One region of the Streptomyces sp. NBC_00503 genome, then DNA from elsewhere that is predicted to be linked to it. Evidence: riboswitches for the same ligand, from Rfam matches in the RefSeq annotation. Region 1 holds a riboswitch; the other holds the start of a gene.
What was found. Region 1 has a riboswitch for S-adenosylmethionine ahead of thrC (threonine synthase). Riboswitches for the same ligand answer to the same signal wherever they lie in the genome.
Positions count from the first base shown of each region.

Region 1 (3,401 bases):
GGCGATGCCCGGGTGGCTCTTCTCCAGGGACTCGATGACCTCGGCGAGGGTCGCGCCCTCGGCGGAGACCTCGGCCTTGCCGCCGGTGTAGGTGCGCAGGATGGTGGGGATGCGGACGTTGACGCTCATGGCGCTACTGCCTTTCCGGTGTGCGGGGAGGAGGGAGATCAGGCCAGGTTGGCGGCGCGGAACGCGTCCAGGCTCGGGCGGATGGTGGCGGTCTGACCGCCGCCCTCGGCCACTGCCTCAAGGGTCTTGAGGCCGTCACCCGTGTTCAGGATCACGGTGGTCAGCGAGGGGTCCAGCTGACCGTTCTCGACGAGCTTCTTCGTCACGCCGACGGTCACGCCGCCCGCGGTCTCGGCGAAGATGCCCTCGGTCTGGGCGAGCAGCTTGATGGCCTCGACGACCTGGGTGTCGTTGACGTCCTCGACGTACCCGCCGGTGCGGCGCGCGATGTCCAGGACGTACGGGCCGTCCGCCGGGTTGCCGATGGCCAGCGACTTGGCGATGGTGTTCGGCTTCTGCGGGCGGACCACGTCGTGACCGGCCTTGAAGGCGGTGGAGACGGGCGAGCAGCCCTCGGCCTGGGCACCGAAGATCTTGTAGGGCTTGTCCTCGACGAGGCCGAGCTTGATCAGCTCCTGCAGACCCTTGTCGATCTTCGTCAGCTGCGAGCCGGACGCGATCGGGATGACGAGCTGGTCGGGCAGCTGCCAGCCGAGCTGCTCGCAGATCTCGTAGGCCAGGGTCTTGGAACCCTCGCCGTAGTACGGGCGCAGGTTGACGTTGACGAAGCCCCAGCCCTCGCCCAGCGGGTCGCCGATGAGCTCGGAGCAGAAGCGGTTGACGTCGTCGTAGTTGCCCTCGATGCCGACCAGGTCGCCACCGTAGACACCGGCCATGACGACCTTGCCCTGCTCCAGGTCGTGCGGGATGAAGACGCACGAGCGGAAACCGGCACGGGCGGCCGCGGCGCCCACGGCGCCGGCCAGGTTGCCGGTGGAGGAGCAGGACAGGGTGGTGAAGCCGAAGGCGCGGGCGGCCTCGACGGCGATGGCCACGACGCGGTCCTTGAAGGAGTGCGTCGGGTTGCCGGAGTCGTCCTTGACGTACAGCTTGCCGGTGAAGCCCAGCTCCTTGGCCAGGTTGGCCGCGTCCACGAGCTTGGTGAAGCCCGGGTTCAGGCTCGGCTTGGAGGCCACGTCCGCGGGGACGGGCAGCAGCGGCGCGTAGCGCCAGATGTTGTCGGGGCCGGCCTCGATCGCGGCGCGCAGCGCCTCGGGGTCGCCCAGCGGCAGGTCGTACGAGACTTCGAGCGGTCCGAAACACTCCACACAGGCGAAGATCGGGCCGAGCTCGAAGCGGGTGCCGCATTCCCGGCAGGAAAGGCCGGTGGCGGGACCGAGATCGACAGAGGCGCCGGTGTTGGAGGTTCCGGCAGAGGTATCGGCAGTCTGTGCAGCCATGATGGCGAGGCCCTTTCTCCTCATCTTCCCCATGACGAACGTCGCCATGAGACGGAATTGGCACCTTCCCTAGCCGGGGACCCCGCTGAGTCGCTGCGTGAGCGATCGCGAGAACCGACTGGAGGGTTGCCGGGGCTTCAACGGGCCGTGTCCCTCTGCCCCTCTGGATGAGCGGTATGGCACCGGGCGACACGCTCTGCGGCGCGCCCGGGCTTTTGTTCGCGAGGCCCCCCGGCATGCGGTGGGCCTTTGCGTTGTTCAAGACTGTAACCGAAGCCCCGGGTGGTTGAGACAGCCGTCCGAACGGCGAGATGGATCACATATCGGCGGAAAGCACCGGCGTTCCGCCTGCGCCCCGCCGACCGACAGAGGAGTTCCGAAGGTGCTGGAAGAGGTGGAGCGCTGGCTGTCCGCCCGCTCCTGGTCCGCCGCCGACCGACCGCTCGACCAGCTGCTTTCCGCGAAACGGGCAGCCGGTACGACGGTCAGCGTGGTGCTGCCCGCGCTCAACGAAGAGGCCACGGTCGGGGCCATCGTCGAGGTGATCCGGCGCGACCTGATGGACGGCGCGCCCCTGGTCGACGAACTGGTCGTCGTGGACTCGGGCTCCACCGATCGTACGGCGGAGGTGGCTGCCAAGGCCGGGGCCCGGGTGGTGCACCGCGACGAGATCCTGCCGCGGCTGCCGGCCCTGCCCGGCAAGGGGGAGGTGCTGTGGCGTTCGCTGCTGGCCACGAGCGGGGACGTCGTCTGCTTCGTGGACGCCGACCTGCGGGACTTCTCCTCCACCTTCGTGTCCGGGATCGTCGGGCCGCTGCTGACGGATCCGGACGTGTCCTTCGTCAAGGCCATGTACGACCGCCCGCTGGCCCGGGAGTACGACGGCCCCGCCCCCACCCGGGCTCCCGGCGGCGCTGAGCAGGGGGGCAGGGTGACGGAGCTCGTCGCCCGCCCCCTGCTCAACCTGCACTGGCCCCAGCTGGCCGGCTTCGTCCAGCCGCTGGGCGGCGAGTACGCCGTACGGCGCGACCTGCTGGAGCGGCTGCCGTTCCCCGTCGGGTACGGCGTGGAGCTGGGCCTGCTGGTGGACTCGCTGCACACGGTCGGGCTGGACGCGCTGGCCCAGGTGGACGTGGGCGTACGGCTCCACCGCCACCAGGACGGCCTGGCGCTGGGGCGGATGGCCGCGGCGATCTACCGGACGGCGCTGCTGCGGCTTTCGCGCGGGCACCTCGTACGGCCGGAGCTGACGCAGTTCGAGCGCGGTCCGGAGGGGTTCGTGCCGCACACCTACGCCGTGGACACCGAGGAACGGCCGCCGATGCGGGACATCGAGGAGTACGCGCGGCGTCGCGTGGCGTAACCACAGAAACCGCCCCAATCGGTCTAATTTCCCTTTTATGGGGTTTACACGTTTCAGACATGTATGGGGTGCTGCCCTCGCGGTGGCCGGGGGTACGGCCCTGCTGGTCGGCTCGCTGAGCGGACCGGCGGCCGCGGAGGTGGTCTCCCCCTTCGAGAAGCGGTACGACGAGGCGCTCTACGGGGACTTCATCACCCTCGGCAACACGGTGATGGGATGCCCCCAGGCACCGCCCGCCGACGCCGCGGAGTGCGCCGAGGTCCAGCAGGGCGGCGGCACGAAGAACAACAACGACTTCGTCGCCCGCCCGATCGACGCGGCCGGGCTCGAAACGCCCACCCGCACCTCCAGCACCGGCCGGCTCACCGTGCCCGCCGGCGCGGAGGTGGCGTACGCGCGCCTGTTCTGGGGCGGCAACAACGGCGGGTACCGGCTCGGCTCGAACCTCATCAAGCGCTGCGACGTCTCGGGCGAGGACGCCGTCCCCTCCCCCGGCGAACCACTGAACACCCGCCCGGTCCTCAAGGTCGGCGCGGGCGCCGCCCGGCCGGTGACCCCGTCGAACATGG
Region 1 covers NZ_CP107855.1:3,634,366-3,637,766, forward strand. The annotation lists gene OG490_RS16935 (MoaD/ThiS family protein) at 1-129, opposite strand, end outside; gene thrC (threonine synthase) at 168-1,469, opposite strand; SAM riboswitch class I at 1,487-1,643, opposite strand; gene OG490_RS16945 (glucosyl-3-phosphoglycerate synthase) at 1,852-2,832, shown strand; gene OG490_RS16950 (DUF7927 domain-containing protein) at 2,915-3,401, shown strand, end outside.

Region 2 (3,401 bases), 1.4 Mb from region 1:
AGCGCCGACGACACGGCCTGGGCCATGGACCGGATCATGCGCGGAGAGGCCACCGACGCCCAGATCGCCGGCTTCGCGGTCGCCCTGCGGGCCAAGGGGGAGACGGTCGCGGAGATCAACGGCCTGGTACGGGCCATGTACGCGCACGCCAACCTGATCGAGGTGCCGGGCCGGACGGTGGACATCGTCGGCACCGGCGGCGACGGCGCGAAGACGGTCAACATCTCGACGATGTCCGCGATCGTCGTGGCCGGAACGGGTGCCAAGGTGGTCAAGCACGGCAACCGGGCCGCGTCCTCCGCGAGCGGCTCCTCGGACGTCCTGGAGAAGCTGGGCGTCAACCTCGACCTCACCCCGGCGCGGGTCGTCGAGGTCGCCGAGGAGGCCGGGATCACCTTCTGCTTCGCGGTCAAGTTCCACCCGGCGCTGCGGCACGTGGCCGCGGCCCGCAAGGAGCTCGGCATCCGGACCACCTTCAACTTCCTCGGTCCGCTGACCAACCCCGCGAAGGTCCGGGCTCAGGCCACCGGTGTCGCCGACGCCCGGATGGCCCCGATCGTGGCGGGCGTCCTGGCGGAGCGCGGCTCCTCGGCGCTGGTCTTCCGCGGCGACGACGGCCTCGACGAGCTCACCACCACGGCGACCTCCCGGGTGTGGTGGGTCCGCGACGGCCGGTCGGTGGAGCAGGCCTTCGACCCGCGCGACATCGGCATCCCGCTGGTGGACGTCTCCGCGCTCGCCGGCGCCGACGCCTCCTTCAACGCGGACGTCGCCCGCCGCCTCCTGGCCGGTGAGACCGGCCCGGTCCGCGATGCCGTGCTCCTGAACTCGGCCGCGGCCCTGGTCGCGCTGGACCCGGGTACGGGGACGCTGGAGGAGCAGCTCGCCGCGGGCGCGGCCCGTGCGGCCGAGGCCATCGACTCGGGTGCCGCGCGGGCCGCGCTGGAGCGTTGGGTGGCGGCCAGCAACGCCTGACGCGGCGGTCGATCCTTTTCGGCCATGACCCCGGTCCACCATGCGGACCGGGGTCTTGCGTTCGAGGGATCTTGTGGCAGGATCATCGTCAGGTCACGAGTGACAGCGTTTTGGCCCCGGCTCGCTGTCCGGCAACCCTCCTTCCGTGGCGGGGTGCCCCGGGTGATGACCAGGTCGTAGGCAGTGAGGTCTACGGCAAGCGCGGATCCCTCGACACCAGGGATCCTGGTCTCGATCGAGGAGCTTTTTCCGTGAGCAAGCGAATGCGATAGGGCGCTTCCGCCCCTTCTTCAACCCTCGGAACAGGGTCGCTTCCGCGTACCCGGAATCTCCGAGGCTCTTCCCGTACCCCGGACGGCCGCAGCGTCGTACCCCCGTACGGGCACACAGAAGCCATTCAGACCTGCCTGCCGGGAGATACCGCCATGTCCGCAACCCCGAACGCCACCGCCACCGCCGCCGTCACCGCCGAGGGCCCCGCCTGTGCCGAGCCGCTGCCGGTCCTCGGCCGCGACGTCACCGTCCCGCTCGTCACCGGCGGCGAGGTCACCTACGCCGCCCTCGACTACGCGGCCAGCGCCCCGGCCCTGCAGCGCGTCTGGGACGACGTGGCCGCGTACGCCCCGTACTACGGCAGCGTCCACCGCGGCGCCGGATACCTCTCGCAGCTCTCCACCGACCTGTTCGAGCAGAGCCGCGTCACGGTCGCCGAGTTCCTCGACTGCCGCGCCTCCGACCAGGTGATCTTCACCCGCTCCACCACGGACTCCCTGAACCTGCTCGCCGCGGTGCTGCCGGCCGACTGCCAGGTCTTCGTCTTCGAGACCGAGCACCACGCCTCGCTCCTGCCCTGGGTGGACGCGCAGGTCACGTACCTCGACGCGCCGCGCACCCCGGCCCAGGCCGTCGAGACCCTGGAGCGGGCACTGGCCGACCGTGCCCCCTACGGCCCCGCCCTGGTCTGCGTCACCGGCGCCTCCAACGTCACCGGCGAGCTGTGGCCCGTCAAGGAACTGGCCGCCGCCGCGCACGCGCACGGCGCCCGCATCGTCCTGGACGCCGCCCAGCTGGCCCCGCACCACCCCGTCTCCGTGCAGGAGCTCGACGTGGACTGGGTGGCCTTCTCCGGACACAAGCTCTACGCGCCCTTCGGCTCGGGCGTGCTCGCCGGCCGGGCCGACTGGCTGCAGCAGGCCGAGCCGTACCTCGCCGGTGGCGGCGCCTCCCGCAAGGTGGCCCGCCGCGAGGACGGCGGCGTCGACGTCGAGTGGCACACCACGGCCGCCCGCCACGAGGCCGGTTCCCCCAACGTCATCGGCGTCTACTCCATCGCCTCCGCCTGCAAGGCGCTGAACGAGGCCGGGTTCGAGAACCTGGTCGCCCGCGAGCAGCAGCTGATCGACAAGGTCCGCGGCGGTCTGGCCGAGGTTCCCGCGGTCCGCGTGCTGTCCCTCTTCGGCGACGACGCCCCGCGGGTGGGCGTCATCTCCTTCGTGGTCGACGGCTGGAACAGCTCCCACTTCGCGGCCGCGCTCTCCGCCGAGTACGGCATCGGTGTCCGCGACGGCCTGTTCTGCGCCCACCCGCTGGTGCGCACCCTGCTCGACAGCGAGCCGCAGGAGCCGGGCGAGTGCGGTGCGCCGGAGGCGGCCCCGGGGGAGCGCTCGCTCAACGCGATCCGCGTCAGCTTCGGCGCCGGCACCCCCGACGAGCACGTCGAGCGGTTCGTCCGCGCGGTCAAGGAGCTCGTCGCGGACGGCGCGAAGTGGCAGTACCGGACCGAAGAGGGCCGCTGCGTCCCCGCCGTCTGAGACACGACGTCAGGGGGACGCGGGGACCGGGTGACGGGCCCGGGTGCTGTGCCCGGGCCACCGCCGGTGCTGCGCCTGGCCCACTGCTACGCCTGGGCCGCCGGGCGGTAGACGCACACCTGCGTGCCCGTGGACGCGGTGACCGAGGAGACCAGCTCCAGGGGCCGCAGACCGCCGTCCTCGGGGAAGATCGACTTTCCGCCGCCGACCAGCACCGGCATGACCATCAGCCGCAGCTCGTCGACCAGGCCCTCGCTCAGCAGGGTCCGTACGAGCGTGGGGCTGCCCATGACCACCAGGTCGCCGCCGTCGGCCGCGTGCAGCTCACGGATCCGGGCCACCGCGTCGGCGCCGGGGACGAGCGTGGTGTTATTCCAGGTCAGGTCGGATTCGCCCAGGGTGGCGGACACCACGTACTTGGGGATCGAGTTCATCTGGTCGGCGAAGGGGTCGCCGGCCCGCTCCGGCCAGGCCCCCGCCATCGTCTGCCACGTGCGGCGCCCGAAGAGCAGGGCCTCGGCCTTGGCGGTCACCTCGGCGAAGGCGCCGCCCACGACCTCGGCGTCGAAGAACGGGTGCGACCAGCCGCCGTGCGCGAACCCGTTGTCGTCGTCC
Region 2 covers NZ_CP107855.1:2,270,525-2,273,925, reverse strand. The annotation lists gene trpD (anthranilate phosphoribosyltransferase) at 1-975, shown strand, start outside; SAM riboswitch class IV at 1,067-1,183, shown strand; gene OG490_RS10620 (aminotransferase class V-fold PLP-dependent enzyme) at 1,401-2,786, shown strand; gene OG490_RS10615 (dihydrofolate reductase family protein) at 2,873-3,401, opposite strand, start outside.
Region 2: linked by a shared signal. The riboswitch ahead of OG490_RS10620 (aminotransferase class V-fold PLP-dependent enzyme) and the one ahead of thrC (threonine synthase) in region 1 are both predicted to bind S-adenosylmethionine.